Regions from separate parts of the Micromonospora sp. L32 genome, predicted to be linked through region 2. Evidence: riboswitches for the same ligand, from Rfam matches in the RefSeq annotation. Region 2 holds a riboswitch; the other holds the start of a gene.

Region 1 (12,721 bases), on a different contig from region 2:
TCACAGGCCGGTGCAGGGGGTGCCGTCGATCGTGCAGCCCTCGGGTGCCTTGGTGCGCGGGTCCGGGTTGCGGACGTCGAAGGTGATGGTCTGCGACTGTCCGGCCGGGACGGGTGCGCCGGTGAAGGTGACGGCCTGACCGTCCTGCTGCCAGTTGGCTCCCTGGGCGTTGGTGATGGTGCCGTCCTCGGCGAGGGTGACGACGAGGGTCCAGCTCTTCGCCGCGGGGCCGTCCGGGTTGTCGAGCACCACCTGCCCTGTGTAGCCGAAGAGCCGGGTGGCGGTGGTCTCGTAGCGGGCGGTCATGGTGGCGGCGCTCGGGGCGGCGGAGGTGAGTGTGCGCGACGGGGTGGCGGTGGGGGTCCGGCTGGGGCGCGGGGTGCTGCGAGCGGCGGCGGACGAGGGCCGGGAGCTGCGGGTGGTCCGGGGCGCGGCACTGTCGTTGGTGGCGCCGGCGGTGGGTGGTGGGGGCAGCGGGGCCGGTGCGGCGGTCTGGTCCGCGTCGCCGGGCAGCAGGGCCCAGAGGGCCGCGCTGGTGGCGAGGGTCGCCGCGGTGACTGCCGCGATGATCGCCAGCCGGCGTCGGCGGTCGGCCGGTGCGGGTACGCGGCCGGACAGGGCGATGGCGGGCAGCTCGGCGGTTGGCGGGTCCTCGCCGCGGCGCAGGTCGACCTGCTGGAAGGCGAGCCAGTCGAGGATGGCGGGGAGCCGTCCGGTCAGGGTCTGCTGGTAGTACCGCTCGCGGTGGTCGCGGTCCTCGGCGGGCCAGGTGCCGTGTTCCATGGTTTCCTGCACCGACAGTCGGCAGCCTTCGGCGGTGCGGGTGATGGTGCAGGTGAGCTGGGTGCGGCGGTCGCCTTCCTGGCACTGCAGGACGAGCAGCTCGGGTGCCCGCTGGTCGGTCACCTCGGCGTCGACGGCGGCGTGGAAGCCGGGCAGCCCCGCGGTGTGCAGCAGCAGCCGCTGCGGTGCCTGGGTGACCGTCTCGGTCTCGGTGAACCAGCGGCTGAGCAGCTGCGGCTTGGTCAATGCCTGCCAGACCCGGTCGCTTGGGTGCGACAGGTCAACCTGGGCGCTGATCTCGATCACGGCGAGACTGTACGGGTTGTGGCGAGTGGCCGTTGGGGCGCGGGTGCCTGTCCTGACAGGATCATCGCCGTGCGGGTGGGTGCGGCGCGGGCGGGCGGACGCGGTGCTGGTCTGGCTGCCGGGGTGGTGGGCGGTGGCGGATGCGGTCCGCGCCGGTGGTGTGGCAGGCTGAGGGTGGACGCGACTGGCGGCACGGGGATGGGGAACCATCGGGGAGCTCGTCGCGGGGGTCGACCGCCTGGGCCTCCGCGGACGAGGTGAGCTATGTCTGTTTCCGCTTCCCCTGTGACTGCGACGGCCCGGCTGCTGCCCGGTAAGCCGGTGGCGGAGAAGATCCTGACCGAGGTGGCCGAGCAGGTGGCGGCGTTGCGCGCGGCGGGGGTGACGCCGGCGCTGGCGACGGTGCTGGTGGGTGACGACGACGCGAGCGCCGGCTACATCCGGATCAAGCAGCGTCAGGCGGCGGAGTTGGGTTTCGCGTCGCCGCACGTGCACCTGCCGGCGTCGGCCTCTCAGCAGGATCTGCACCGGGTGCTGGCGGATTTCAACGCCGACGCGGGGGTGCACGGGGTGCTGGTGCAGCATCCGATCCCCGGTCATCTGGACTACGACCGGGCGTTGGACGTCCTCGACCCGGACAAGGACGTCGACGGCATGCACCCGGTGAACATGGGCCGGTTGGCGTTGGGTCTGCCGGGGCCGTTGCCGTGCACGCCGGCGGGGATCGAGGCGTTGCTGGCGTACCACGGGGTGCCGGTGTCGGGTCGTGAGGTGGTGGTCCTGGGTCGGGGGGCGACGCTGGGGCGGCCGTTGGCGATGCTGCTGGCGCAGAAGCGGCCGACGGCGAACGCGGCGGTGACGGTGGTGCACACCGGGGTGGCGGACTGGCCGCGGTACACGCGGCGGGCGGAGATTCTGGTGGCGGCGGCGGGGGTGCCGGGGATCGTGCGGCCGGAGCATGTGCGCCCGGGTGCGGCGGTCGTCGGTGGTGGGGTGCGCTACGAGGGGCGGCGGTTGCTGCCGGACGTGGACGAGTCGTGTGCCGAGGTGGCGGGGGCGATTACGCCGCGGGTCGGCGGGGTGGGTCCGACGACGGTGGCGATGTTGTTCCGCAACGCGGTGCGGGCGGCGCAGCGGGCTGTCGGGCAGGGCTGAGGCTGCGACGGCGGCCGGGCCGGGGTCGGGTCGTCGCCGGGTCAGCCGAGGTCGACGACGAGGGGCCGGTGGTCGGAGATCGTCGACAGGGGTGTGTCGACGGCGGTGACCGGGGGTAGCCGGTCCAGGCCGTGCCGGTCGGCGAGGATGTGGTCGAGTTGCACGCGGGGCGCGGCGGCCGGGTAGGTGGGGCGGCGGCCCAGCGGCCGCCAGCCGCTGAGCAGTCGGGCCGCGCCGGCGGGGAGGTTGAGGTCGCCGAGCAGGATCCGCGGGGCGGGCAGGGTGCGCAGCGCGCGTACGACGCGGCGCAGCTGGTGGGCGTTCCAGCCGGGGACGAACGACAGGTGGGTGGCGGCGACGGTGAGTGGGCCGTGCGGGGTGTCGAGGATCGCGGCGAGCACGACGCGGGGTTCGTCGCGCAGCAGGATGAGGCCGCCGCGGGGGCCGGGGACGTAGATCGGGGACCGTACCGGGGCGGGGCGCAGCCGGGTGACCTGCCAGGAGCGGACGGGGTGTCGGCTGACCAGGCCGACGCCGTAGCAGGGTTCGCCGTGGCCGTCGTCGTCGTGGCGCAGGGGGCGGAACTGTTCGCCGGGGGTGCCGACGACGGCGGCGGCGAAGCGGTGTTCGGGGGCGTCGAGGGCGCGGGCGGCGATGGCGGTGAGGTCGAGGTTGCCGCTGCGGGACTGGTCCCGGTCGACCTCCTGCAGGGCGAGGATGTCGGCGTCGAGGGTCTGCACCGCGGCGGTGAGCCGGTCGGGGTCGACCAGGCCGTCGGTCAGGGAGCGGCCGTGCAGCAGGTTGAACGTCGCCAGGCGCACTCCTGCACCCTACGTCGCCGTGGCACAGTTGCCCGATGGTCAAGGCGTTGCTCTGTTCGATGCTGGTGTTTGTGGCGGTGGCCTCGGTGGGGCTGTGGCTGCGCCGTCGGCGCGGTCGGTGAGGGGGTTGCCGGCCGGTGAGGTCGGCCACAGGGTGGCGCGGCGGGTCGGGGCGGGTGGGCAGAATGGCCGGCCGTGGATTCCCTGTCGCTGACCACCCTGCTCGCCGCGGCCGCGATGGCCGGTTGGGTCGACGCGGTGGTCGGTGGTGGTGGTCTGTTGCTGCTGCCGGCGCTGCTGGTGGCCGCGCCGGGGGTGCCGGTGGCGACGGCGTTGGGCACGAACAAGCTGGCCGCGATCTTCGGTACGTCGACGGCGGCGGTGACGTACGCCCGGCGTACGAAGATCGACTGGATGGTGGCGGGGCCGTCGGCGGGGCTGGCGGTGTGCTGCGCGGGTGTCGGGGCGGCGCTGGCGGGGGCGGTGCCGGCGGGGGCGTACCGGCCGGTGGTGCTGGCGGTGCTGGTGTCGGTGGCGTTGTTCGTGGTGTTCCGTCCCCGGTTGGGGGTGGTGGCGGTGCCGGCGCGGCGGACCCGGCTGCGGGTGGTCGCGGCGGTGGCGGTGGCCGGGGTGGGTATCGCCCTGTACGACGGTCTGATCGGCCCGGGTACGGGCACGTTCCTGGTGGTGGCGTTCACCGCGCTGGTGGGTGCGGACTTCGTGCACGGTTCGGCGATGGCGAAGGTGGTCAACGCGGGTACGAACCTGGGGGCGCTGGTGGTGTTCGCGGCCACGGGTCACGTGTGGTGGCTGCTGGGGGCGGCGATGGCGGTGTGCAACGTCGCCGGGGCGGCGGTGGGGGCGCGGATGGCGTTGCGCCGGGGCGCCGGGTTCGTGCGGATCGTGCTGCTGGTGGTGGTGTTGGCGCTGGTGGCGAAGCTCGGCTACGACCAGTGGCGGGCGGGTTGAGCGCCGTGACGGGAGGTGGCTGACCCGATGCCGGTACGGGCCGAACACGACCGCGTCGCCCTGGCGGAGCTGCTGCGCCGCGATCCGGTGCTGCACGCCTACCAGCTGGGCGATCTGGACGACTTCTTCTGGCCGTACACGTCGTGGTTCCGTCGTGGCGACCAGGTGGCGCTGCTCTACCACGGGGTGACACCGCCGGTGCTGCTCGCGTTCGCCGGGCCGGACGGCCTGCCGGAGCTGGCGGCGCTGCTGGCCGACCTGGCGCCGATGCTGCCCGCCCGCCTGTACGCGCACCTGTCCCCCGGCTTGGAGGAGGTGCTGGGCGGCTGGTTCGCCGTCGACCCGGCCGGGGCGCACCTGCGGATGGCGCTGACCGACCCGGCCCGGCTGGCCACGGTCACCCCGGCGGGCGAGGTGCTCGGTGAGGCCGACCTGTCGGCCCTGCGCGCCCTCTACGCGTTGGCGTATCCGGGCAACTGGTTCGATCCGCGGATGCTCGCCACCGGCCAGTACGTGGGGATCCGGCAGGCGGGTGAGCTGGTCGCGGTGGCCGGGGTGCACGTCTGGTCGCCCACCTACCGGGTGGCCGCGCTGGGCAACGTCACCACCCATCCCCGGGTACGCGGGCAGGGCCTGGCCGCCGCCGTGGTCGCCGCGCTGTGCGGGCGGCTGCGCGGCGAGGTCGACCACGTCGCCCTCAACGTCAGGGCCGACAACGTCGCCGCGGTGCGGCTCTACCGGCGGCTCGGCTTCAGCCGGGTCGCCGACTTCGGCGAGTACACGCTGACTGCGGTGACAGACAGCATGTCCAGCCGCCACGCCGGGTCAACAACCCGACCCTGACCTGGGCATGTGTCGGACGGGCGGCTGCCCGTCGGACCCCTAGCGTCTCCTGGCAGAGGCCGTGTCGTGACGCGGCGGAGCCGAAGGAGCACAGATGGCAGTGACATCAGTACGGGGTCGAAGTCGGTTGGCGGTCCTCACCGCCGCCGTGGCGGCCCTGGTGACCGTGGCGGGCGGGCCGGCGCTCGCGGCGCCGGGCGTCGACCCGGCGGTCGTGGACCGCGACGCCGATCCGGGCACGAGCATCGACATCGCCAAGGTGGTCGCCACCCCGCCGATCCCGCCGAAGCCGGACGTGGTCCTGCTGGTCGACACGACCGGCAGTATGGGCACCGTCATCGGGGACGTGCAGGCCAACCTCCAGCAGGTCATCAACAACGTGCGGTCGGTGCAGCCGAGCGCGCAGTTCGCGGTGGCCTCCTACCGGGACGAGGGCGACGGCGCGGAGCTGTTCCGGGTCCGGCAGAACCTCACCGACGACGCGACGGCGCTGCAGAACGCGGTCAACGGGCTGTCGGCCGGCGGCGGCGGGGACACCCCCGAGGCGTGGGTGAACGGGCTGTTCCAGGTCTCCGACGGCGGGATCGCCTACCGCTCCGGCAGTAGCCGGATCGTGGTGCTCGTCGGCGACGCCCCCAGCCACGACCCGAGCGCCGGGCACACCCTGGCGCAGGCCACCGCGGCCCTGCAGGCCGACGAGGCGAAGGTGCTGGCGGTCAGCGTCAGCGGTGGCGGTGGTGGCCTGGACGTCAGCGGGCAGGCCAGCGCGGTGGTCGCCGCGACCGGCGGCCAGTTGGTCGGCAGCGCCCCGGAGACGGTCACCGACGCCATCCTCAGCGGCCTGCGGGACCTCGACGTCACCGTCACCCCGACGGTGACGTCCTGCGATCCGGGGCTGACCGTCACCTTCGACGCGGCCTCGCGTACCCAGCAGAGCGGCACGAACGTGCCGTTCGCCGAGACCATCGCGGTGGCCGGGAACGCCCCGCAGGGCGCCACCCTGCACTGCACGGTGGACTTCCTGCTCAACGGGCTCTCCGGTGGGCCGGCGTTCGTCGAGCAGATCAGCGTCACGGTCAACGACGTCACCCCGCCGGTGGTGGTCGTGGACGACCGGACCGTCGAGGCGACCAGCCCCGCCGGCGCGGTCATCAACTACCCGGCCTCGGCGACCGACAACGTCGACGGGCCGCTCACGCCGAAGTGCGTGCCACCGTCGGGCAGCACCTTCCCGCTCGGCGCCACCACGGTGACCTGCACCGCCACCGACGCGGCCGGCAACACCGGCAGTGACACCGCGACGATGCGGGTGGTCGACACCACCGCGCCGGACACGGCGTGCGTGCCGACGAACAACCCGAGCGGGGACAACATCCCCGGCTCGTACAACCCGGACGGGTTCTACCAGCTCACCTCGACCGACATCGTCGACACGGCGGTGGACGTCTACATCGGTGACAGCGCCGACCCGACGGTGAAGTTCGGTCCGTTCCCCGCCGGCACCAAGATCAAGCTGGTGCAGGCGCCGGGTGCCCAGTCCCGGGTCAAGGACGGCACCGGCGACGTCGACTACAAGGTGACGCTGCGCGGCGACGCGGTGATCACCGGCGTGGACAACGTCGGCAACAGTTCCACGGCGATCTGCCTGGTGGCCCCGCCGCCGAAGTGACCTGCGGCTGATCGGGTGCGGGGGCGGCCGTCGGCCGCCCCCGCCTCGTCAGCGGTGCCGACTGGGCGAGTCGAACCGGCCGGCGCGGATCTCCCGCAACGCCCGGCGGCGTACGTCCCCGGACAGGGTGTCGACGTAGAGGCGGCCGCGCAGGTGGTCGGTCTCGTGCTGCAACGCGCGGGCCAGGAAGCCGCTGCCGGAGATGGTCAGCGGCTCGCCGTGCCGGTCGAAGCCGTGCACGGTGGCGTGCATCGCCCGCCGGGTCGGGAAGTACAGCCCGGGGATGGACAGGCAGCCCTCCTCGTCGTCCTGCGACTCGTCGGACAGTTCGATGCGCGGGTTGATCATGTGCCCGCGGTGGCCGTCGGCGTCGTAGACGAACACCTGCGCGCTCACCCCGATCTGCGGCGCGGCCACGCCGGCCCGGCCGGGCGCGCCCAGCAGGGTGTCCATCAGGTCGTCGACCAGTTGCTGCAACTCGGCGTCGAAGCTGGTCACCGGCTCGCAGGCGGTGCGCAGGACGGGATCACCGATGATCCTGATGGGGCGTACGGTCATGCCGGAAAGGCTATCGGTGCGTCACGGCCGGCGGTGGCGCACCCCGGTCAGCGCTCGCCGACCAGGACGGCGACGCCGTCGAGGATGCGCGCCAGGCCGAACTCGAAGGCCCGCATGGGGTCGCCTGCCGCCTGGTACTCCTGCCCGGCGGCGGTGCCCACCCGGGCGGCGGTGGGGAACCGCCGCGGGTCCATCACCTTCTCCAGGTACGGCGCGTGCGCCCGCCACCACTGCTCGTCGGTCATGCCGGTGCGCTGCGCCGCCTGGGCGGCCTCCACCGCGCCGCGCACCGCGCCGTGGACGTACCCGTCGACGAGGGTGACCACGGCGTCCATCTCCAGGTCGGTCAGGCCGATGCCCTCGACCGCGCGCAGTTCGTACTCGTACTTGGCGGTGACGTTGGGGCCCAGGGGTGGGCGGGTGGTGGCGACCTGCAGCAGCCAGGGGTGGCGCAGGTAGAGCGCCCAGTTCTCCCGGGCGATCTGCTCCAGCCGGCCGCGCCAGCCGCCGGGGACCTCGGCGGGGCGGGCGGTCTCGCCGTAGACGGTGTCGAGCATGACGTCGAGCAGTTCGCCCTTGCCGGGCACGTGGGTGTAGAGCGACATGGTGCCCACTCCCAGGCGCTCGGCGACCCGGCGCATGGAGAGCGCGGCCAGTCCCTCGGTGTCGGCCACCTCGATGGCCGCCCGCACGATCCGGTCCACGCTCAGGTCGCCGCCGCGGCGGCTGGCCTTCTCGCTGGTGCGCCAGAGCAGGGCGAGGCTGCGCGCGGGGTCCCCGGTGCCGCTGTACTCGACGCTCATGCCGCCACCCTACCGACCCTCGTACCGTATGGTGTACGGTACGGCGCACGGCAACGGGGAGAGGGGCGTGCCCATGCGACGCGACGGACCGGTCATCGAGGCCGAAGGCCTGCGCAAGCACTACGGCGACACCGAGGCCCTCGCCGGGGTCGACCTGACCGTGGCCGGCGGCACGGTCTGCGCGATCCTCGGGCCCAACGGCGCCGGCAAGACCACCCTGGTGCGGATCCTGACCACCCTGCTGCGCGCCGACGCCGGCACCGCCCGGGTCGCCGGCCACGACGTGCGCCAGCACCCCGACCGGGTCCGCGCCCACATCGGCCTGGTCGGCCAGCAGACCTCCGTCGACGAGGTGCTCGGCGGCCGGCAGAACCTGGTGCTCTTCGGCCGGCTGCACCACCTCTCCCCCGCCCGGGCCCGCGCCCGCGCCGACGAACTGCTGGCCCGCTTCGGCCTCGCCGACGTCGGCGACAAGCCGGTCGGGGCGTACTCCGGGGGGATGCGCCGCCGGCTGGACCTGGCCGCCGCGCTGATCCTCGACCCGCCCGTGCTGTTCCTCGACGAACCCACCACCGGCCTCGACCCGCGCGCCCGCGGCGACGTCCGCGACGCCGTCCGCGCGCTCGTCGCCGCCGGCACCACCGTCCTGCTCACCACCCAGTACCTGGAGGAGGCCGACCAGTTGGCCAACACGATCAGGGTCGTCGACCACGGCCGCATCATCGCCGCCGGCAGCCCCGACGAACTCAAGTCCACCCTCGGCGGCGACCGGGTCGACGTGGTGCTGCACCACCCCGGCGACCTGGCTCGCGCCGCCGAGGTCATCGGCGCGGCCGCCGCCACCGCACCCCGCGTCGCCCCGGACGAACTGCGGGTCAGCGTCACCACCACCGACCGGGTGAACACCCTCGCCGCCGTGCTGCGCGCCCTGGCCGACGGACGGCTGGAGGCCGCCGACGTGGCCGTGCGCCGACCCACCCTCGACGAGGTGTTCCTGCACCTCACCGCCGACACCGAGGAGGTAAGGGCGTGACCACGCCGACCGTGGCGCTGCACCGGGCCCGCTGGGCGCTCACCGACGCGGCCACCCTGACCGGGCGGGCCCTGGCCCACTGGGCGCGGCAACCCGGCCCGGTGATCGTCGCCCTGCTCTTCCCCGTGCTGCTGGTGCTGATGTTCGGCTACCTGCTCGGCGGGGCGATGGTGGTGCCCGGCGGCGGTGACTACAAGGAGTTCCTGCTGCCCGGCATGTTCGCCATGACCATGCTCTTCGGGGTGGAGACCACCTACACGGCGGTGGCCACCGACGCCGCCCGCGGCGTCACCGACCGGTTCCGCTCCCTGCCGCTGGCCCGCTCCGCGGTGGTCACCGGGCGGGCCGTCGCCGACCTGCTGCACGCCGTCGTCGCGCTGGCCGTCATGCTCGGCTGTGGCGCGCTGGTCGGCTGGCAGTGGCACCTCGGCGCCGGCCGCGCCCTCGCCGCCGTCGGGCTCCTGCTGCTGCTGCGCGCCGCGATGATCGTCCTCGGCATCCACCTGGCGCTGCTGCTGCGCGCGCCGGAGTCGGTGGCGGTCCTGCAGATCCTGGTCTGGCCGCTGGGCTTCGCCTCCAACGTCTTCGTCGCCCCGGACACCATGCCTGGCTGGCTGGCCGCCGTCGCCCGGTGGAACCCGCTCTCGGCCACCGCGGCGGCCTGCCGGGAACTGTTCGGCAACCCCGGCTGGGGCGGCGAGTCCTTCGCCGCGCAGCACGCCGTCGCCCTGGCGGTCGCCTGGCCGCTGCTGCTGATCATCGTCTGCGCACCGCTGGCCGTGCGCCGCTACCGGAACCTGAGCCGGTGAGCGCCGCCGTGACCGGGACCGACCATCCCCCTCCCGCTCCGCGTGGACCTCGCCTCATCCACCGCCACTGCCGCTCCGGCCCGTACCCGCCGCGCCGGGCGCTGTCGACCATGCGGGTCCGCTGCCGGGCACGCCGGACGGCCCAGTGGCCCAGGTCCTGACAGAGCACGCCGGTGTGGGCCCCGCGAGGTGTGAGGAGCCGTGCGGGACGCTGTCGAGCTGATGACGCCAACGGATCACCCTGGTCGGGACGTCGGCGTGAGTCGCTTACGTCATCAGGTCCACAGCGTGCGGAATGCCCCCTTGGCCGGCGACGGCAGCCGTGTCCGCGGGCGCGCGCAACGGAGTGCGGTCAGCCGGTGGCGAGCAGGGCGCGTACCGGGGCGGCCTTCGCCGCCGCCTCGGCGACCTCGGCGTCCGGGTCGCTGTCCCAGGTGATGCCCCCGCCGGCCCAGACGTGCAGCCGGTCGGCGTCGGCGGCCACGGTGCGGATGGTCAGGCCCAGGTCGAGGCGGCCCGGGCCGACCCAGCCCAGCGCGCCCATGCTGGCGCCGCGCCCGACGGGTTCCAGGGCGGCGATCCGGGCCAGGGCGGCGAGCTTCGGCGCGCCGGTGACCGACCCGCCGGGGCAGGTCGCGCGCAGCAGGTCGGCCAGGCCCAGCCCGTCGGCCACCGCCGCGGACACGGTCGACTCGGCCTGCCACAGGTCGCACCAGCGGCGCACCGCGAAGAGCTCGTCCACCCGCACCGACCCGGTGCGCGCCACCCGGGCCAGGTCGTTGCGTTCCAGGTCGACGATCATGACGTGTTCGGCGCGTTCCTTGGCCGAGGCGAGCAGTTCGCGGCGTCCGGCGGCGGTGGCCGGGCGGGTGCCCTTGATCGGTCGGGTGATCACCCGACCGTCGGTCACCTCGACCAGGGTCTCCGGGGAGGCGCAGCCGATCGCCCAGCCGTCGCCGTGCAGGGTGCCGCCGTAGCGGGCGCCGGGCAGCGCGCCGAGGCGGGACAGGGCCGGGCGCGGGTCGCCGAGGTAGCGGGCGGCGGCGTGCCCGACGACGTTGACCTGGTACACGTCGCCGCGGGCGATGGCGGCGCGGACCGCGGTGACGGCGTCGGCGTGCTGCCCGGGGGTCCAGCTCTCCCGCCAGTCGCCCAGCCACCAGCCGGGGCCGGGCCGGCCGGCGCGCGCCGGGGTGGGCGGTGCGGTCGGGGACGGGTGGTGACCGTAAACGACCACGGCCAGCTCCGGCAGGGCCGGCGCGGGGGTGGGCGCACCGGCTGCGGCGCCGATCATGCGGGCGCCGCCGGCGGCGGAGACGTACAGGGCGGCGCCGCAGACGCCGGTCGGCTGGTGGGTGGCGGGCCGGGCCAGGTCGGTCAGGTCGAGCCCGTGCGCGGCGAGGAACTGCTCGGCCAGCGCCGCCGGGTCGCCGCCATCGGCAGGGCGCCACTCGTACCGGGCGCGCTCGACGAGCACGCCGCGGCACGAGGGCGGCGCGCCGGGTACGTCGATCAGCGGTGTTGGGAGCGTTTCCACACCGGTCGGCCCATTCTTCCTCATCCGTTCAGTGGATTTCCGGGGAACATGACGGATGCCTGCTCGATTCCGCGCGCTCGACCTTGGTACTGTGCGTCACTGGTCATGTGAACCATGACACAGTGCCCCCACAGTCCGGAGAACCCGATGTGCCAGCACCAACCCACCTGCCCCTCCGCCGAGGCGACCGACCGCGAAGCCGCCCGCGTCATCGCCTGCTTCCGTGAGCAGGGCTGGAGCCTGCTCTGCAACGGTGTCATCGTCTTCGAGGACACCGGCGAACTGCTCCCCGACGGCAGCACCATCGCCCCGCACCGCGGGCCCGCCCGCCACGCTCTCGTCGCCTGAGTCGACCACGCTCCGTCACAGGAGCAGGTCAACAGCACCAGGCTAGTCCCCGGCCCGGGACCGCCCTCCCCAGGACCCGCCGGCCGGGGCGGCACGACGTCCGCCCCGGCGCAGCGTACGGGTCACTCCTCGAAGGCCTCCGGCGCCGGGCACGAGCAGACCAGGTTCCGATCGCCGTACGCCCCGTCGATCCGCCGCACCGGCGGCCAGTACTTGCCCGCCCGGTCCACCCCGGCCGGGTACGCCCCCACCGACCGCGGATACGGGTGCGGCCACGAGTCCCCGGCGACCATCGCCGCAGTGTGCGGGGCGTTGGCGAGCGGGTTGTCCCCCGCCGGCCACTCCCCGGCGCCCACCTTGTCGATCTCCGCGCGGATGGCGATCATCGCCTCGCAGAACCGGTCCAGCTCGGCCAGGTCCTCGCTCTCGGTCGGCTCCACCATCAGCGTCCCCGCCACCGGGAACGACATCGTCGGCGCGTGGAAGCCGTAGTCGATCAGCCGCTTGGCCACGTCGTCCACGCTCACCCCGGTCGTCTTCGTCAGCGGCCGCAGGTCCAGGATGCACTCGTGCGCCACCAGGCCCTTGTTACCGGCGTACAGCACCGGGAAGTGGTTCCGCAGCCGCGCCGCCACGTAGTTCGCCGCCAGCACCGCCACCCCGGTCGCCCGGGTCAGCCCCTCGGCGCCCATCATCCGCAGGTACGCCCACGGGATCGGCAGGATGCCCGCCGAGCCGTACCGGGCCGCCGAGATCGCCGGCCGGCCCTCGCTGTGCGCGCCCAGCGGGTCGCCGGGCAGGAACGGCGCCAGGTGCGCCCGCACCGCCACCGGACCCACCCCCGGGCCGCCACCGCCGTGCGGGATGCAGAACGTCTTGTGCAGGTTCAGGTGTGACACGTCCGCCCCGAACTTGCCGGGCTTGGCGAACCCGACCAGGGCGTTGAGGTTCGCCCCGTCGACGTACACCTGACCGCCGGCGTCGTGCACCTTCGCGCACAGCGACGCGATGCCCGTCTCGTACACGCCGTGCGTCGACGGGTACGTCACCATGATCGCCGCCAGGGCGTCCCGGTGCTTGTCGATCT
Region 2 (18,632 bases):
CAACAAGGGCGCCGAGCTGCTCAGCGACCCGCTCGACGTCGCCGTGCGGGAGCAGGAGGACCTCGTCGTCACCCTGCACTTCCCGGTGCTCACCGGGCCGGTCACCTTCCACGGCCAGTCCAAGGTCACCAACTTCATCGGCGCCACCGACCTGACCACCGCGGCCGACGGCGCCGGCTTCACCATCCGGCCCAACTGCTGCTGGATGTTCCTCTCCGGGCTGGACGTCGAGCGCCGGCACACCCCGGGCTCGATCGTCGTCCTCGGCGACTCCATCGGCGACGGCAACGGCAGCACGGTCAACGCCAACAAGCGCTGGCCCGACCTGCTCGCCGACCGGCTCGTCGACGCCCGGCCCGAGGTGCGCACCCCCGGCGTGCTCAATCTCAGCCTCGCCGGCAACCGGCTCAACCACGAGGGCCCGGAGCCGGGCGCCGGTGGCTTCCCCGGCTATAACGAGCTGGGGCCGAACGCCCTGGCCCGGCTCAACGAGGACGTCTTCCCGCAGACCGGGGTGAAGACCGTCGTCACCCACCTGGGCATCAACGACATCTGGATGTCCGGCGACTCCGCGGAGCAGATCATCGCCGCGCTGCGGCAGGTCAACCAGCAGGTCAAGGCGCGCGGCCTGCGCAGCCTGGCGGCCACCCTGACCCCGTACGAGGGGCACGGGAACCCGGGGGTGTGGACGCCCGAGAAGGACGCCACCCGGCAGGCGGTCAACAGTTGGCTGCGCGGTGCGGGCGCCCACGAGTTCGACGGGGTGCTCGACTTCGACGCGGTGCTCCGCGACCCGGCGCAGCCGGGCCGGCTGCTGCCCGCGTACGACTCGGGTGACCACATCCACCCGAACGACGCCGGCAACCAGGCGATGGCGGACGCCGTACCGCTACGACTGCTCGGACTGTGACACCGGTGGGGCGGCGGGGTGACCCGCCGCCCCACCGTCCATCCTGGGGAGGAAGCAGCAGCGTGGACGTCGACGAGATCCTGACCGGCCTCTACAGCGAGCAGGGTCGGCAGAACCCCTATCCGTGGTACGCGGCCCTGCACGGGCACGGTCCGATCAGCACCGTGCCGAGCCGCGCCGAGCACAGCACGATCAGCACCGTCGCCGTCGGGTACGACCTGGTCAGCCAGGTGCTGCGCGACCCGCAGTGGTACAAGCAGGCCCCGCCCGGCTGGCAGGAGCAGGAGATCCTGCGCACCTTCAACTCTTCGATGATGTTCGTCAACCCGCCGGACCACACCCGGATGCGCGCGGTCTTCGCCAAGACGTTCACCCCGCGCCGGCTGGGCGCCCTCGAACCGGTGATCGTCCGGGTCGTCGACACGCTGCTGGACCGGATGGCCGAGGCGGGCGCCGACGGCACCGAGACGGACTTCGTGGCCGACTTCGCGTACCCCGCGCCGGCGCTGGTGATGGCCGAGTTCATCGGCCTGCCCGAGTCCGACCTGTCCTGGTACCGGCAGCGGGTCGACTGGATCGACGAGTTCCTGGACGTGGCCGGGAAGACCCCGCAGCGCCTCGCCCAGGCCAACCAGGCCGCCGAGGAGCTGCGCGACTACTACCGGGACCTGATCGCGCACCGCCGCGCGCGGCCCAGCGAGGACCTGATCAGCGGGCTGGTCGAGGCGGTGGACGCCGGCGACGTGGCGCTGACCGAGGAGGAGCTGATCAGCAACCTGATCGTGCTCTTCAACGCCAGCTTCGTGACCACCGTCTACCTGTTCAGCAACGGCCTGCCGCTGCTGCTCGCGCATCCCGACGTCGTCGCGGCGCTGCCCGGCGACGACGCGCTCGCCCGGGGCTGCGTGGACGAGGTGCTGCGGCTGGAGTGCCCGGTGCACTTCCTGGCCCGGGCCGCGCCCCGCGACACCGAACTCGGCGGCGTACCGGTCCGGCGGGACGAGAACGTCCTGCTGATGATCGCCGCCGCCAACCGCGACCCGGCCCGCTTCCCCGACCCCGACCGGTTCGACCCGCGCCGGGACGGGCCGCCCTCGCTCGCCTTCGGCGTCGGCCCGCACTTCTGCCTCGGCGCCGCGGTGTCCCGGCTGGAGGGGCGGCTCGCCCTGCCCCGGCTGCTGGCCCGCTTCCCGCGGCTGACGGTCACCCGGACACCGACCTACAGCGGGAGCCTCTTCCTGCGCGGCATCGACAAGCTCTTCGTCTCGACCGGCGGATAGGAGACGACATGCCCCTCGACCCCCAGGTGGTGGCGTACCGGGCCGCGCGGGCCGCGGCCGGCACGCCGCCGCTGTACACCCAGACCCTCGCCGAGGCCCGCGCCGCCGACCTCGCCGCGATCCGCGCCGGCGGCGGCGACGTCGAGCCGGTCCACGAGGTACGCGACACCCACGTTCCCGGCCCGGCCGGCGACCTTCCGGTACGGGTGTACCGGCCGGCCGGCGCCGGCCCGCTGCCCACCCTGCTGTACTTCTTCGGCGGCGGCTGGACGCTGGGCAGCGTGGACACCGCCGACGGCATCTGCCGCCGGCTGGTCAACGCCTCCGGCGGCCAGGTCGTCACGGTCGGCTACCGGCTCGCCCCCGAGCATCCGTTCCCCGCCGCGGTGCACGACTGCCACGCCGCGACCGCGTGGATCGCCGCCCACGCCGAGGAGTTCGGGGCGGACCCGGAACGCCTCGTGGTCGGCGGCGACAGCGCCGGCGGCAACCTGGCGGCGGCGGTGACCCTGCTGGCCCGCGCCACCGGCCCCCGGCTCGCCGGGCAGCTGCTGGTCTATCCGAACACCGACCAGCGGGCCGACCGTGCCCCGGCCGGCGACGAGGACCCGCTGCTGTTCAACCGGCACTCCGTCGACTGGTACCGGCGGCACTACCTGCCCGACCCGGCCGACGCGGCGGACCCGCTCGCCTCCCCGCTGCTCGCCGCCGACCTCACCGGCCTTCCGCCGGCCCTGGTCGTCACCGCCGAGTACGACCCGCTGCGCCAGGAGGGGGAGCGGTACGCCGAGCGGCTGCGCGAGGCGGGCGTGCCGGTCACGCTCAGCCGGTATCGCGGGATGATCCACGGGTTCTTCGCGATGCCCGGCGTCTTCGACGCCGGCCGGCGGGCGCAGGACGAGGCCGCCGCGTTCCTGCGGGACCGCTTCGCGCTGGCCGGCGCGGGATCGCCAACCGACGACACGCGGCCGGACACCGACCCGGCCGCCGGCGGCGGGTCGGCCCGTGACCTCGCCGCCGGTGCCGCGCGGGGAACGGGTGGGCCGGCCGATGGCTGACCCGGTGCGCTCCGACCTGCCGGCGCCCCGGCCCGCCCCGACGTGCCCCACCGACGACCGACCACCGGTCTGCCTGGGGGACTTCGCCGAGCTGGCCCGGGCGGCGGTGCCGCCGGGTGTCTGGGACTACGTCGACGGCGGCAGCGGCGCCGAGACCACCCTCGCCGCCAACCGGGCCGCCCTCGACCGGGTCGCCGTGCTGCCCCGGATGCTCACCGGGGTGGACGATCCCCGCACTGCGGCGACGCTGCTGGGCCGGGAGCAGGCGATGCCGGTGGCGGTCGCGCCGATGGCGTACCAGCGGCTGCTGCACCCCGACGGCGAGTCGGCGCTGGCGGCGGCCGCCGGCGCGGCCGGGGTGCCCTACGCGCTCAGCACGTTGAGCAGCACCACGATCGAGGAGGTCACCGCCGCCGGCGACGGGCCAATCTGGTTCCAGCTGTACTGGCTGCGCGACCGGGGACTGGTCGCCGACCTGCTGGACCGGGCCCACACCGCCGGCTGCGCCGCGCTGATGGTGACCGTCGACGTGCCGGTGCTCGGCCGCCGGCGGCGCGACGTGCGCAACGCCTTCGCGCTGCCGCCGGACGTCACCGCCGCGAACCTGCCCGGCGGCCGGGACGACCTCGCCCACACCGGCACGCCCGGGGTGTCGGCGATCGCCGCGCACACCGGCGCGGTCTTCGCCCCGGCGCTGACCTGGGCCGACCTCGACTGGCTGCGGGACCGTACCCCGCTGCCCCTGCTGGTCAAGGGCATCCTCGACCCGCGCGACGCGGTGCGGGCGGTGCAGGTCGGCGCGGACGCCGTGGTGGTCTCCAACCACGGCGGCCGGCAGCTCGACGGCGCCCCCGCCACCGCCACCGTGCTGCCCGAGGTGGTCGCCGCCGTCGACGGCCGCGCCGAGGTGCTGCTGGACAGCGGCGTCCGCAGCGGCACCGACGTGCTGCGCGCGCTCGCCCTCGGCGCGACCGGGGTGCTGCTGGGCCGGCCGATGCTCTGGGCCCTCGCGGCCGGCGGGCGGGCCGGCGCGGAGACGGCGCTGGCGCTGCTCGCCACCGAACTGCGCGACGCGCTCACCCTCGCCGGCTGCGCCGACCCGGCGGCGGCCCGCGACCTGCGTACCCTGACCGGAGGTTGAGCCGTGGACGAACCAGTGGACCTGGACCTCGCCTCGTTGCACCCGGCCGTCGACGACCCGGCGTTGACCTCGATGAACTTCCTCAACGAGGTGGCCCAGCACTGGCCGGACGCGGTGTCGCTGGCCGCCGGCCGCCCGTGCGAGGAGTTCTTCGACGACGACGCGCCGCGCCGCTGGCTGGACCGGTTCCGCCGGCACCTCGTCGAGGACCTCGGGCAGGGCCCCGAGCAGGCGCGGCGCACCTTGTTCCAGTACGGCCGGACCAAGGGCGTCGTCCATCAGCTGGTCGCCCGCAACCTCGCCGTCGACGAGGGCGTCCACGTCGATCCCGAGGCGGTCGTCGTCACGGTGGGCTGCCAGGAGGCGATGTTCCTGGTGCTGCGCGCGCTGCGCGCCGGGCCCCGGGACGTGCTGCTCGCGGTGGCCCCGACGTACGTCGGGCTGACCGGCGCGGCCCGCCTGCTGGACCTGCCGGTGCGGCCGGTGGCCGGCGGCCCGGCCGGCGTGGACCTGGCCGACCTGCGCGACCAGGTGCGCCGGGCCCGCGCCGAGGGACTGCGGCCCCGGGCCTGCTACGTGATGCCGGACTTCGCCAACCCCTCCGGCGCCAGCGTCAGCCTGGAGGATCGGCGGCGACTGCTCGACCTGGCCGCCGAGGAGGAGCTGCTGCTGATCGAGGACAACCCGTACGGCCTCTTCCCGGCCGGCGAGCAGGGCCGGCTGCCCACCCTCAAGGCACTGGACACCCGGCGTCGGGTGGTCTACCTCGGCTCGTTCGCCAAGACGGTGCTGCCCGGCGCGCGGGTCGGGTACGTGGTCGCCGACCAGCGGGTCGCCGGCCGCGACGGCGCCGGCGGGCTCCTCGCCGACCAGCTCGCCAAGATCAAGAGCATGGTCACCGTGAACACCTCGCCGCTGGCCCAGGCGATCATCGGCGGGGCGCTGCTGGAACACGACTGCTCGCTGGTCACCGCCAACCTGCGCCAACGGGCGGCGTACGCCCGCAACCTGCGCCACCTGCTCGCCGGCCTGGCCCGCCGGTTCCCAGGCCCCTCGCCGGTGCGCTGGAACGCGCCGGCCGGCGGGTTCTTCGCGGTGGTCACCGTGCCGTTCCCGGTCGACGACGCGCTGCTGCGCCGCTCGGCGGAGCGCTACGGGGTGCTGTGGACCCCGATGGCGCACTTCTACGACGACGGCGCGCCGGTCAACGCGCTGCGCCTGTCGGTCAGCGCGGTCACCCCGGACCAGATCGACCTCGGCCTGGACCGGCTCGCCGCGCTGGTGGCCGACGAACTCGACCGCGCGCCGCTGCCCACCGGATGACACCGCACCGTCGCCGATCCGCCACCCCCGGTGGCCGTCGGCTCCCCATCGAGCGGCCATAATGGACGCCATGGTCGCTTGGGAGTATGCCCTGCTGGTCCGCCGCTACCAGGGGCAGGGACGCAATTTCCATGTCTCGTTCGTCTGGTACGGCCCGGACGGGTCGCGCACCGACATCACGGCGTACGGCGACACCGCGATCGCGCACCTCAACCGCGCCGGCCGGGAGGGCTGGGAGCTGGTCTCCGCCGGCGAGGACGTGAACAACGTGCAGGGCAGCACCGAGGTGCACCGCTACCACCTGAAGCGTCCGATCCCCTGATCCCGCCCTGTTGCTAGCGTGACCTTCCGGCGCGGGAGGGTCCGCCGGCGGGGACGGAGGGCGAGGATGAGGCAGCGGTACGCCGTCGGCGTGGACTTCGGCACGCTGTCCGGCCGGGCGGTGGTGGTCGCCGTCGACGACGGCGCCGAGCTGGGCAGCGCGGTGCACCCGTACCGGCACGGAGTGCTGACCGAACGGCTGCCCGCCGGCGTCCCGCTGCCGCCGGACTGGGCGCTGCAGGACCCCGAGGACCACCTCGACGTGCTGCGCGTCGCGGTGCCCGCCGCGCTGGCCGCCGCCGGGGTCGACCCGCGCGACGTGGTCGGTATCGGCGTGGACGCCACCTCCTGCACCGTGCTGCCGACGCTCGCCGACGGCACCCCGCTCTGCACGCTGCCCGGGCTGCGGGACCGGCCGCACGCCTGGCCCAAGCTGTGGAAGCACCACGCCGCCCAGTCCCAGGCCGACCGGATCAACGCCGTCGCCCGGGAACGCGGCGAGACCTGGCTGGGCCGCTACGGCGGCCGGGTCTCGGCCGAGTGGCAGCTGGCCAAGGCGCTGGAGCTGCTGGAGGCCGACCCGGAGGTCTTCGACGCCGCGGAACGCTGGATCGAGGCCGCCGACTGGATCGTGTGGCGGCTCTGCGGGCGGGAAACCCGCAACGTCTCCGCCGCCGGCTTCAAGGGGCTGCGCCAGGACGGCCGCGAGCCGTCCCCGGAGTTCCTCGCCGCGCTGCACCCGGCGCTGCCCGGGCTGCTGGCCAAGGTCGACGGGCCGCTGGCCGCGCTGGGCGCCCGGGCGGGGACGCTCACCGCCGAGGCGGCCGGCTGGACCGGCCTGCCGGAGGGAACGCCGGTGGCGGTCGGCGCCATCGACGCGCACGTCACCGCGGCGGCCGCCCGCTGCGTCGCGCCCGGGCGGATGCTCGCGGTGCTGGGCACCTCCACCTGCCTGATCATGAACGCGGACGACTGCCACGAGGTGCCCGGCGTGTGCGGGGTGGTCGACGGCGGGGTGAGCGCCGGCAGTTGGGGGTACGAGGCCGGGCAGAGCGGGGTGGGCGACATCTTCGCCTGGTACGTCGACCGGGCGCTGCCCGCGTCGTACGCCGAACAGGCGCGGCGGCGGGGCGTCAGCCCGTACGAGCTGCTGGACTCGCTCGCCGCCGAGCAGCCGGTCGGCGGGCACGGTCTGCTCGCGCTGGACTGGCACAGCGGCAACCGCTCGGTGCTGATGGACCACGAGCTGAGCGGGGTGCTGGTCGGGCTGACCCTGGCCACCCGCCCAGAGGAGATCTGGCGGGCGCTGCTGGAGGCGACCGCCTTCGGGGCGCGGACCGTGGTCGAGGCGTTCACCGCCGCCGGGGTGCCGGTGCGCGAGCTGACCGCCGCCGGTGGCCTCACCGCCAACCGGCTGCTGCTGCGGATCTACGCCGACGTGCTGGGCCGGCCGCTGCACGTGCTGGACGCGGCGCAGCCGGCGGCGCTGGGCGCGGCCATCCACGCGGCGGTGGCCGGCGGGGCGTACCCGGACGTGTCGACCGCGTCGGAGGCGATGGGTGCGCCGCACCGCGAGACGTTCCACCCGGACCCGGCCCGCGCCGCCGCCTACGACGAGCTGTACGCCGAGTACCGGGCCCTGCACGACCACTTCGGCCGGGGCGGCACCGACGTCCTGCACCGCCTCCGCGCCCTCCGCAACCGCGCCCACCACACCCCCTGACCCGGCCCCGGCCCGCGCACCCCGCGGGCGACCTCGGTGATCAAGAGGTTTGCGTCGGGGAGAGCGCATTCCCGTGACCGAAACTTCTTGATCACCGGGGGTGCGGGGGAAAGGGGAGGGACGGCGACGCCCCGCCGGGCGGGGCCGGGCGGGGCGTCGGGGGGTGAGGGTGGGGTCAGCCCAGGTCGACGGCGGGGTAGAGGGGGAAGCCGGTCAGCAGCTCGTTGGCCTGCTTGCTGATCTTGTCGGCCAGCGCCGGGTCGAGGACGTACTTGGCCTTCGACGGGGTGCCGTCGGGGTTGCTGCCGGCCTGCGTCTGGCTGAGCACGGTGTGGATCAGCTCGGCGGTGGCGTCCATCTCGGCGACGCCGAGGCCCCGGGTGGTCAGCGCCGGGGTGCCGATCCGGATGCCCGAGGTGTACCAGGCGCCGTTCGGGTCCTGCGGGACCGCGTTGCGGTTGGTGACGATGCCCGAGTCCAGCAGCGCCTGCTCGGCCTGCCGGCCGGTCAGGCCGTAGCCGGAGACGTCGAGCAGCACCAGGTGGTTGTCGGTGCCGCCGGTGACCAGCTTCGTACCCCGGCGCACCAGGCCCTCGGCGAGCGCCTGGGCGTTGTCGACGATGCGCTGGGCGTAGTCGGTGAAGTCGGGGCGGCGAGCCTCGGCCAGGGCGACGGCCTTGGCTGCCATCACGTGCGGCAGCGGACCGCCGAGCACCATCGGGCAGCCCCGGTCCACCTGGTCGGCCAGCTCCGGACCGCAGAGGACCATGCCGCCGCGCGGGCCGCGCAGCGACTTGTGGGTGGTGGTGGTGACGATGTGCGCGTGCGGCACCGGGTCGAAGTCGCCGGTGAAGACCTTGCCCGCGACCAGGCCGGCGAAGTGCGCCATGTCGACCATGAAGGTGGCGCCGACCGAGTCGGCGATCTCCCGCATGATCCGGAAGTTCACCTTCCGCGGGTACGCCGAGTAGCCGGCGACCAGGATCAGCGGCTTGAACTCCCGAGCCGCCTCGGCCACCCGGTCGTAGTCGATCAGGCCGGTGGCCGGGTCGGTGCCGTAGCTGCGCTGGTCGAACATCTTGCCGGAGATGTTCGGCCGGAAGCCGTGGGTGAGGTGGCCGCCGGCGTCCAGCGACATGCCGAGCATCCGCTGGTTGCCCAGCTCGCGGCGCAGCGCGAACCAGTCCGCCTCGGTGAGGTCGTTGACCTGGCGTACCTGGGCCTTCTTCAACGCCGGGGACTCCACCCGATCGGCCAGGATCGCCCAGAACGCCACCAGGTTTGCGTCGATGCCGGAGTGCGGCTGCACGTACGCGTGCGCGGCGCCGAACAGCTCCCGGGCGTGCTCGGCGGCGAGCGCCTCGACGGTGTCCACGTTCTGGCAGCCGGCGTAGAAGCGGCGGCCGACGGTGCCCTCGGCGTACTTGTCGCTGAACCAGTTGCCCATGGCCAGCAGGGTGGCCGGGGAGGCGTAGTTCTCGCTGGCGATGAGCTTGAGCGACTCGCGCTGGTCGGCCAGCTCGGCGCCGATGGCGTCGGCCACCCGGGGCTCGACGGCGCGGATCACCTCGAGCGCGCTGCGGAATGCGGTGGATTCGGCGTTCAGCGACATGCGACCTCCTACAGACGTGCGGAAGGCCCAGGCGCTCGGCGTGCGTCCTCATGACGGGACCGCTTCCCGATGGTGCTCCATCCCCACGCGCCAGTCACGGCCCGCGCCGATCCTACCGGGTCGCGCCGGCGGGGCCCGCCCGACCTCGCCGGACGGGGTGGACCGGCTCAAGTAGGAGCAGCACCGGAAGATGGCCGAGCCGGGCTCGGCGGACTGACGCGCCCGCCGCCGCGCGGCCCCACGCCCGCGGCGCGCTCTGCGTACGATCGGCGGATGCCATCCGAGGACGCCGGCGGCAGCCTGGTCGCCATCAGCGACCTGCACGTCGGGTACGCGGAGAACCGGGCGCTGGTCGAGGCGTTGCGCCCGGCCTCGCCCCGTGACTGGCTGATCGTCGCCGGGGACGTGGGCGACACCGCCGCCGACGTCGAGTGGGCGCTGGGCCTGCTGGCCGAGCGGTTCGACACGGTGGTGTGGGCGCCGGGCAACCACGAGCTCTGGACCCCGCGGGGCGACCCGGTCACCCTGCGGGGCGTGGCCCGCTACCAGCACCTGGTACGCCGGTGCCGGGAGCTGGGCGTGTTCACCCCGGAGGACCCGTACCCGGTGTGGCGGGGGCCGGGCGGGCCGGTGCTGGTGGCGCCGCTGTTCCTGCTCTACGACTACAGCTGGCGGCCGGAGGGCTTCGACACCCGCGAGGCCGCCCTGGCCGAGGCGTACCGGACGGGAATCGTCTGCACCGACGAGTTCCTGCTGCACCCCGACCCGTACCCGAGCCGCCACGAGTGGTGCGCGGCCCGGGTCGCCGAGACCGCCCGCCGCCTCGCCGACCGCGATCCGGCCCTGCCGACCGTGCTGGTCAACCACTGGCCGCTGGTGCGGGAACCGACCCGGGTGCTGCGCTACCCGATCTTCGCCCAGTGGTGCGGCACCGAGGCCACCGCCGACTGGCACCGCCGCTTCGACGCCGTCGCCGTGGTCTACGGGCACCTGCACATCCCCCGGACCACCTGGCACGACGGGGTCCGCTTCGAGGAGGTCTCGGTGGGCTACCCCCGGGAGTGGCGGCGCCGGGGCGTACCTCCGGGGCGGGTGCGGCAGATCCTGCCGGCGCCGGACGGGGTGCCGCCGACCGCCTGGTGACGCGCGCCGGGGCCCGGCCGACGGCCGGACCCCGTGCGGGATAGCGCTCAGGCGGTCACCGCGTCGACGGCCTTCTTGATCGCCTTGGGGGCGGTGGGGGTACGCGGCGCGTCCTTGCGCATCGCGATCATCCGCTCACCGATCTCCTGGAGCTGGTTGCGGCCGAGGGCCTCGCGCACCTTCGGGAACCACTCCTGCTCCTCCTCCTCGACGTGGTGCTCGACGTTCTCGATCAGCACCGTGGTCTTGGCGACGAAGCGCTCGTCGGAGGCGTCCATCGCGGCCAGCTCCGCGCAGAGCAGGTCGGCGACGTGGTGCTCCTCGTACGACTCGAGGATGTCGTCCTCCAGGTCGGGCAGGAGCTTGCGGACCTCCGGGTACATCACCTCGTTCTCCAGGTAGGTGTGCACCGTCAGGGCTTCGAGGATCTGGTTCACCAGCTGCTGGCGCTTGCTGGCCGGACCCTCCTCGGCCTTCTGGAACTCCTTGAAGAGTCGGCGCATCTCCTTGTGGTCCTCTTTGAGCAGGACGATGGCATCGGTGGACACCGGCAGACCTCCTTGTTTCCGACTGACGTCTGCCCCGGTACCCCGAGGGTGAGCTGCGAAAACGGATGGGGCCCGGCGTGTCCGCCGGGCCCCATCACTAGTCGTGCCGTGTTGCTACTTCACCGCGTTGTACGCGTTGACCATGCCGGCGCCGTAGAAGCCGTTGCGCTCGCCGCCGGAGCAGGTCGCGTCGTAGGCGTGCGGGCCGGCCGGGTGCAGCGGAGCCGGGTTGTAGACGCCCTCCGGGCAGGACTGCGCCACCGACGTACGCTCCAGGAACGCCGCCAGCTGACCCGGGCTCATGCCCGGGTGCGCCGACGCCGCCAGCGCCGCCACGCCGGTGGCGTGCGGGCCGGACATCGAGGTGCCCTGCTTGTAGCCGTAGCCGTTGGTCTTCGTCGCCGTGTTGAAGGTGGTCGACAGAATCCCGTCGGTGGAGGTCGGCGTGACACCCTGCGTGCGGTAGCGGGTGTCGCCACCCGGCGCCGTCACGTCGATGACACCCTGGCCGTACGAGGAGTAGAAGCTCTTCGCCCCGGTCCGGCCGACCGCCGAGACGGTCACCACACCCGGCACCTCGGCCGGCAGGTCGAGGCAGGCGTTGGTGAGGTCCTCGCGCTCCTCCGGCGTCCCGTTGTTCGGGCTGCCGAAGTCGTCGAGCTTGTGCGCGAGGTCGTAGTTGGAGTTACCCGCGGACGCCACGTTGAGCACGCCCTTGCTCTGCGAGTAACGGATGGCCCGCTGGACCGCCTGCCACACCGGACGCTGGCGTGCGTCGTTGCGGCAGTTCAGCTCCCACGGGTCGATGTAGTAGCTGTTGTTGGTCAGCTCCATGCCGTGCTCGGCGGCCCACATGAACCCGCAGACCGCGGCCTCCGGGAAGATGTAGCCGTCGTCGTTGACCACCTTCACCGCGGCGAGCTTCACGCCCGGCGCGATGCCGGCCACGCCCTTGCGGTTGACGGCGGCGCCGATGGTGCCGGCCACGTGGGTGCCGTGGTCGGAGGTCGTCGGGTTCCAGGCCGCCTCGGCCGTGTCCACCGTGCCGCCGAGGCAGGACGCACTCTTGTCCTTGGCGATCTGGTCCTTCAGATCCTCGTGGCTGGAGGAGATGCCGCTGTCCAGCACGCCCACCACCACGTCGGCGCTGCCGGCGTTGACGGCGTGGGCCTGCGGGAGGCCGATCATCGGCATGTCCCACTGCTGACCGAAGAGGGGCTCCCCGGTCGGGTCGGCGGTGCTGCTCGCCGCCTCGGCCGCGGAAACCTCCACGGTCTCGCTCTCTTCGAGAGCGGTGCCCAGGCCGGCGGTGGACGCCACCGACTCGACGCCCGCGCCCGCCACGTCGGTGACGAAGTCGGGGTTGGTCGAGCGGACGACGAGCACGCCGATCTGGTCGTACGTGGCCACCACGGTGCCGTTGGCCGCGGCCACGCGGGCCGCCGCCTTCCCGGTGGTGGCGCCCTGCGGGGCCAGGACCAGGAACGTGGTGTCCGGGCCGGCGGCCGCCGCCGGGGCCAGCCCGCCGGTGACGGCGAGGCCGACACCGAGGGTCACGGCGGACGCGGCAGCCAGTGTCTTGCGACGAAGGTTCTTCACACAGACTCCCAGGGGCTGTTTTCAGCCGGGTGCGCCCCCTGGTGGGGAGCGGCCGGCGGGAAGAGGGCGGGATGCCCGCTTCCGAACCAACAGCGTAGGAGCGGAGTGTGTCGTTACACACATCCGTTCGGTCGGTCGCTGACCGTCATACGGTGGCCAGGGTGTGCGGGATTTCGTCCAGCAGCTCGCGGGCGAGGAAGCCGATCCGTCCGAACCGGGGGACCAGCCGCTGGCCGCTGACCGCGTGCGCCCAGGCGGCCCAGCAGGCGCCCTGCGCCGGCGTCGCCCCGCGGGACAGCAGCCCGGCCAGCAGCCCGGAGCGGACGTCGCCGCTGCCCGAGGTGCCCAGGCCCGCGTCGCCGCTCTCCTCCCGCCAGCACTCGCCGGCGGGGGTGGCGATGTGGCCGTAGAGCGAGACCACCGCGTCGTACCGACGGGCCAGCTCGCGCGCCTCGGCGTCCAGGTCGTGACCGGGCTCGCGGCCCAGCAGGTGCCGCGCCTCGGTCACGTTGGGGGTGAGCACCACCGGCCGGCCCGCGCCGACCAGCAGGTCCGGCTGGTGGCTGAGCGCGCCGAGCGCGTACGCGTCCAGCACCAGCGGCGTCTCCGGCGCGGCGGCGTCCAGGACCAGGCGCAGCAGCGCCCGGGTCTCGTCGATGTCGTTGAGGCCGGGACCGAGCGCCACCACGTCGGCCTGCCCGACCAGCTCGCCGAGCCGGTCGCCCGGATCGCCGGCGACCGCCCCGTCCCCGGTCTCGGCCAGGCCGATCACCAGCGCCTCCGGCACCTGGATGCTCAGCGCGGCGGCGGTCGACTCGGCGGCGGCCAGCTGAAGCACCCCGGCGCCGGCGCGCAGCGCGGCCACGCCGGCCAGCAGCACCGCGCCGGGGGTGAAGCGGGAACCCCCGACCACCAGCACGGTGCCCCGGTGCTCCTTGCCGCCGGTGGGCACCGGCAGCGCCCAGTCGCGCAGCAGCGCCGGGGTGATCACCAGCGTCTCAGACCGGTTCGGCATGGACCTCGTCCTCCCTGGTCCGTCGGGCGCCCTGCCGGCGCAGGTGCGTCACGTCGTTGAAGGTGTCCAGGACGAGGCGGCCCTCGGGGTCGGCCGACCAGCCGGTCACCGAGCAGTTGGCGATCACGTGCTCCCGGGTGAGCGCCATCAGCTCCGCCTCGGTCAGCCCGTCCACCAGGTAGCGGAGCATGAAGACCAGCGCGTCGTGGCCGAACAGCAGCACCCGCTGTCCCTCGTGGTCGCGGCGCAGGTCGCCCAGGAGCGCCCGCAGCCGCAGCGCCAGGTCGGTCCAGGACTCGCCGCCCGGTGGGCGGTAGTAGAACTTGCCGAGCCGGCGGCGGCGGATGGCCTCCTCGGGGAAGCGGCGCTGCACGCCGTGCCCGGTCAGGCCGTCGAGGATGCCCAGTTCCCGGTCGCGCAGCCGCTCGTCCCGGCTGGCCGGGATGCCGGTGCCGGCCAGCGCCAGCTCGGCCGTGCGCACCGCCCGCAGGTACGGCGAGACCACCGCCACGTCGGGCCGGCGTTCGGCCGGCAGGCCGGCGAGCCAGCGGGCGGTGGCCCGGGCCTGCTCCTCGCCGGTGTTCGACAGCGGCACGTCGGCGTCCCGGTGGGTCAGGTCGATCAGCTCGGCGCCGGACGTCTCCGCGGCCGTCGCGGCGACGTTCGCCGTGCTCTCGCCGTGCCGGACGATCCAGAGGGCTGCCAGTTCCGCCATGCGGCCACCCGTACCCGAGCGGGCCGCCCGGTAACCGTTCCGGCTCGGCCGGCAGCCCCCGACCCGCGCCCCGGGCGTGAACGGGCCGAGGCCGGGTAAGCGCTGGCGCGTTCGGAAGCCGAGACAGGGGGAGGTACGCCGTGGCGACCATGGTGAAGGAACAGAAGAGCCCGCTGAAGGACAAGAACTACGACCTGATCCACGTCCTGCAGATGTCGCTGGACAACATCTACCGGATGGACACCTACATCGCGGACGCGGAGCAGCGGGGCGATTCGGAACTGGCCACCTGGTTCAGCAAGATTCAGGAGAACAACCGCAAGGCGGGTGACCAGGCCAAGCAGATGCTCATGCAGCGCTTGCAGCAGGAAGGGCGCTGACACCCGCGCTGCCGGGGGCCGGACGCGGCAGTCTCGTCGCGTCCGGTCCCGGCAGCCGCGACACTCAGGGCACCTGGACGGCGTAGATGCCCCGGCCGAAGGTCCCCGCCACGAGGCGGTGGTTGGTGCCGTCGTACTCGATGTCGTCGACCGGGACCAACGGCAGGCCCCGGCCCTGGCGCAGCCAGACCCCGCCGCCGGTCGGGCTGACGAACACGCCCTGGTCGGTGCCGACGTAGAGGGTCAGCCCCTTGCCGATGGCCAGGTCGTTGACCGGCGCCTTCGGCAGGGTGCCGCTGAGGTCGTGGAAGTGCCGGCCGCCGTCGAGCGAGCCGAGCACGTACGGCCGCTGGGAGCCCGACCGGTACGCGGACAGCGTCACGTACACCCGGTCGGCCCGCCGTGGGTCGACCACGACGCGGGTGACCCACGGCTGCCCGGAGAGCAGCAGTTGCCAGGAGCCGCCCAGGTCCCGGGTCACCCAGACCCGCCCGTCGTCGGTGCCGACGTAGACGGTCCGGCCGTCCCCGGCCGGGGCGACCGTGGTGATGGTGCCGTAGTTGGTGTAGATCGGGTCGCGGCCCGGTCCACCGGTCAGGTCGCCGCTGATCGCCGTCCAGGTCCGGCCGCCGTCGGTCGACCGGTTGAGCACGTTGGCGCCGTAGTACATCACCGCCGGGTCGCGCGGGTCGAAGACCACCGGGGTGAACCAGTTGCGCCGGGCGGCGGTGACCTGGTTGCCGAAGTACGTCATCGTCTCGCCGCCGTCGGTCGAGAAGAAACAGTTGCCGTACTGGTAGCAGGCGTAGACGTTCTCCTTGTCGGTCGGGTTGATCAGGTTCTCCTCGCCGTCCCCGCCGAGATACTCGTTGAAGGCGGGGCCGCCCCACGAGCGCAGCGAGCCGTTGTCCTGGGTGCCGCCGGAGATCCGGCTGACGTCCTGCGGCGTGATCGCCACGCTGTAGAACTGGGTGTACGGCTCGTGGGTGGCCTTCACCCAGCCGCCGTCCCCGTTGGCGTCCGAGCGGTACGTCCCACCGTCGTTGCCGAGGTAGACCCGCTGCGGACGGCGCGGATCCCAGATCATGGCGTGGTGGTCGACGTGGGTGGAACTGCTGTCCGCCGTCCAGGTCCGCCCGCCGTCCTTGGTGGTCAGCAGCGGCACGCCCGCGACGTGCACGTGCTGCGGCTCGTCCGGGTCGACCCAGACCTTGCCGAACCACCAGCCGAAGGTGGACTGCGAGGTGGTCAGCTCCGGGGTGTCCGGGAGTCGGGTCCAGGCGTCGCCGCCGTCGCTGCTGCCGTAGAACCCGGCGAACGGGCCGGCGGTGGAGTTGACGATCGCGTAGAGCCGGTCCGGGTCCGAGGCGGACTGGCCCAGGCCGATCCGGCCCACCTCCGGCCCGGCCGCCGGCAGCCCACCCGCCAGGCGCGCCCAGGTCGCTCCGCCGTCGACCGAGCGGTAGACCCCTGAGCCGACGCCGCCGTAGGTGCGCAGGTCCGGGGTGCGGCGGTGGTCCCAGAGCACGGCGTAGAGCCGGTCGGCGTCGCGCGGGTCGATCAGCACCTCGGTCGCGCCGGTGAACTCGTTGGCCCCGGCGAGGATCCGCTGCCAGGTCGCACCGCCGTCGGTGGAGCGGTAGACGCCCCGGTCGCCGCCGCCGTTGTAGAGCGATCCGGCGGCGGCCACGAAGATCCGCTTCGGGTCGGCCGGGTCGACGGTGATCGCGCCGATCGCGCCCGAGTCACGCAGGCCCAGCGACCGCCAGTTCCGGCCGCCGTCGCGGGAGGCGTACAGGCCGGTGCCCTCGTAGGTGATGCTGCCACCACCGGGATTGGCCTCGCCGGTGCCGGCGTACAGGGTGCCGTCCGGGCCGGTCGCCACCGCGCCCATCGCCTGGGTCCAGCCGTCCGGCCAGGCCGGCTCGAAGCGGTTGCCGGCGTCCCGGCTCACCCAGACCCCGCCGCTGGCCGCGGCGGCGTAGACGGTGTCGGGGCGGTGCGGGTCCAGCGCGAGCGAGGTGATCCGGCCGCCGATGTTGGTCGGCCCGACCGAGGTCCACCGGCCGCCGACCGCGGGCAGCCGGGCCCCGGCCTTCGCCGCCGTGTCGTAGGCGTGCCGGGGCAGCGCCTCGCCGCGCACGGTCTTCTGGAGATAGCGGTACTCGGCGGGGGCGGAGGGCCCGCGCACCGGCCGGTACTCGTCCTCGGGACGCGGCGGTGAGGCGCCGGCGCCGGTGGGGGAGAGGGCCACGGTGCCGCCGGAGAGCAGCGTCGCGGCCAGGATCAGGGAGAGGGTACGTCGTCGTGCCACGGAGGTCCCTTCGCCGGTGGAGGGAGGGTCGACGGTCCCGCCGAACGTTACGAAGACGGATGTCGATGGTCAACCCTCCGGCGTCGCTGAAGGTGACCGGGTCGACACCGGACACTAGGCAGGAACCATATCGATGGGGTGGAATGGCTTGACCTGCCGTACCCGTCGGAAGGACCACGATGACGCCTGCCCGCCGCCGGGCGCTGGCCGCCGCCACCCTCACGGCGCTGCTGCTCACGGCCGCCCCCGCCGCCCCCACCCACGCCGCGCCCGGCCGGCCGGCCGCCCCACCGCACCTCGCCGGCGACCACACCGTGCCGGTCTACTCCTACGCCGACGCCGTCCGGGAGAGCGTCCAGGTCGAGACGCCGACCGACGCCGACGGCGACGGCGTGCGGGACCGGGTCATGGTCGACCTGGTCCGGCCCCGGGAGGCGGCGCAGGCCGGCGTCCGGGTGCCGGTCATCATGGACGCCTCGCCGTACTACCACTGCTGTGGCCGGGGCAACGAGAGCGAACGCAAGACGTACGACGCGAACGGCGTGATCGCCAAGGCCCCGCTCTTCTACGACAACTGGTTCGTCCCCCGCGGGTACGCCTTCGCCGCGGTCGACCTCAGCGGCACCGCCCGCGCCAGCGGCTGCGAGGACGTCGGCGGCCGGGCCGAGGTGGCCGGGGCGAAGGCGGTGGTGGACTGGCTGAACGGCCGGGCCCGCGGCTTCACGCTGGACGGCGAGCCGGTCACCGCGTCGTGGAGCACCGGCCGGGTCGGCATGATCGGCAAGTCGTGGGACGGCTCGGTCGCCAACGGCGTGGCGGCCACCGGCGTCCGGGGCCTGGAGACCATCGTGCCGATCTCCGCGATCTCCAGTTGGTACGACTACCAGCGTTACCGGGGCCTGCTGCGGGCGTCGGACTATCCCGCCTACCTGCACCAGGTGGTCAACGGTCGGCCCGCCGCGGCGTGCGCCGCCGTGCTCGCCCGGCTGCGCGCCGACAGCGCGGAGGACACCGGCGACTACAACGCGTACTGGGCGGAGCGGGACTACCGCCGCTCGGTCGAGCAGGTCCGGGCGAGCGTGCTGGTCGCGCACGGCGTCAACGACCTGAATGTCACCACCGGCCAGTTCGCCCGCTGGTGGGACGCGCTCGCCGACCGGCAGGTGCCGCGCCGGCTCTGGCTCTACCAGGCCGGGCACGAGGACCCGTTCGACGTCCGCCGGGCCGAGTGGGTCGCCACCCTGCACCGCTGGTTCGACTACTGGCTGCAGGGCCTGCCCAACGGCGTCATGCGGGAGCCCCGGGCCACCCTGGAGACCGCCCCCGGGGTGTGGACCGAGCAGCGCGACTGGCCGGCCCCGGGCACCCGGAACGTCCCGGTGGCCCTGGGCGCCGGCGACGGCACGACCGGCACGCTCGGCGGTCCTGGCGCCCGTCCGGGCGTGGTGCGGGCGTACACCGACGAGTCGCTGACCGAGCCGCAGGTGGTCACCGAGCCAACGACCGCCCGCGCCGGACGGCTGGTGTTCCTCTCCGGCGCGCTGACCGCG

Evidence for each region. Region 2 has a riboswitch for ZMP and ZTP ahead of ACTMTB_RS25540 (glycine hydroxymethyltransferase). Riboswitches for the same ligand answer to the same signal wherever they lie in the genome.
Region 1: linked by a shared signal. The riboswitch ahead of ACTMTB_RS25845 (bifunctional 5,10-methylenetetrahydrofolate dehydrogenase/5,10-methenyltetrahydrofolate cyclohydrolase) and the one ahead of ACTMTB_RS25540 (glycine hydroxymethyltransferase) in region 2 are both predicted to bind ZMP and ZTP.

What each region holds. Positions count from the first base shown of each region.
Region 1 is NZ_JBQHDD010000011.1:32,925-45,645, reverse strand. It holds gene ACTMTB_RS25850 (cellulose binding domain-containing protein) at 1-1,089, opposite strand; ZMP/ZTP riboswitch at 1,265-1,340, shown strand; gene ACTMTB_RS25845 (bifunctional 5,10-methylenetetrahydrofolate dehydrogenase/5,10-methenyltetrahydrofolate cyclohydrolase) at 1,375-2,244, shown strand; gene ACTMTB_RS25840 (endonuclease/exonuclease/phosphatase family protein) at 2,286-3,065, opposite strand; gene ACTMTB_RS25835 (sulfite exporter TauE/SafE family protein) at 3,261-4,034, shown strand; gene ACTMTB_RS25830 (GNAT family N-acetyltransferase) at 4,050-4,877, shown strand; gene ACTMTB_RS25825 (VWA domain-containing protein) at 4,972-6,546, shown strand; gene def (peptide deformylase) at 6,595-7,104, opposite strand; gene ACTMTB_RS25815 (TetR/AcrR family transcriptional regulator) at 7,152-7,907, opposite strand; gene ACTMTB_RS25810 (ATP-binding cassette domain-containing protein) at 7,981-8,940, shown strand; gene ACTMTB_RS25805 (ABC transporter permease) at 8,937-9,749, shown strand; gene ACTMTB_RS25800 (chorismate-binding protein) at 10,102-11,310, opposite strand; gene ACTMTB_RS25795 (DUF5999 family protein) at 11,434-11,634, shown strand; gene gcvP (aminomethyl-transferring glycine dehydrogenase) at 11,757-12,721, opposite strand, start outside.
Region 2 is NZ_JBQHDD010000010.1:217,877-236,508, reverse strand. It holds gene ACTMTB_RS25575 (SGNH/GDSL hydrolase family protein) at 1-910, shown strand, start outside; gene ACTMTB_RS25570 (cytochrome P450) at 973-2,190, shown strand; partial or broken gene ACTMTB_RS25565 (alpha/beta hydrolase) at 2,199-3,119, shown strand; gene ACTMTB_RS25560 (alpha-hydroxy acid oxidase) at 3,241-4,389, shown strand; gene ACTMTB_RS25555 (PLP-dependent aminotransferase family protein) at 4,393-5,712, shown strand; gene ACTMTB_RS25550 (hypothetical protein) at 5,774-6,034, shown strand; gene araB (ribulokinase) at 6,101-7,756, shown strand; gene ACTMTB_RS25540 (glycine hydroxymethyltransferase) at 7,932-9,368, opposite strand; ZMP/ZTP riboswitch at 9,387-9,476, opposite strand; gene ACTMTB_RS25535 (metallophosphoesterase family protein) at 9,642-10,511, shown strand; gene ACTMTB_RS25530 (hemerythrin domain-containing protein) at 10,559-11,059, opposite strand; gene ACTMTB_RS25525 (S8 family peptidase) at 11,174-12,658, opposite strand; gene ACTMTB_RS25520 (NAD(P)H-hydrate dehydratase) at 12,804-13,673, opposite strand; gene ACTMTB_RS25515 (histidine phosphatase family protein) at 13,657-14,388, opposite strand; gene ACTMTB_RS25510 (hypothetical protein) at 14,538-14,768, shown strand; gene ACTMTB_RS25505 (glycosyl hydrolase) at 14,833-17,082, opposite strand; gene ACTMTB_RS25500 (Xaa-Pro dipeptidyl-peptidase) at 17,262-18,632, shown strand, end outside.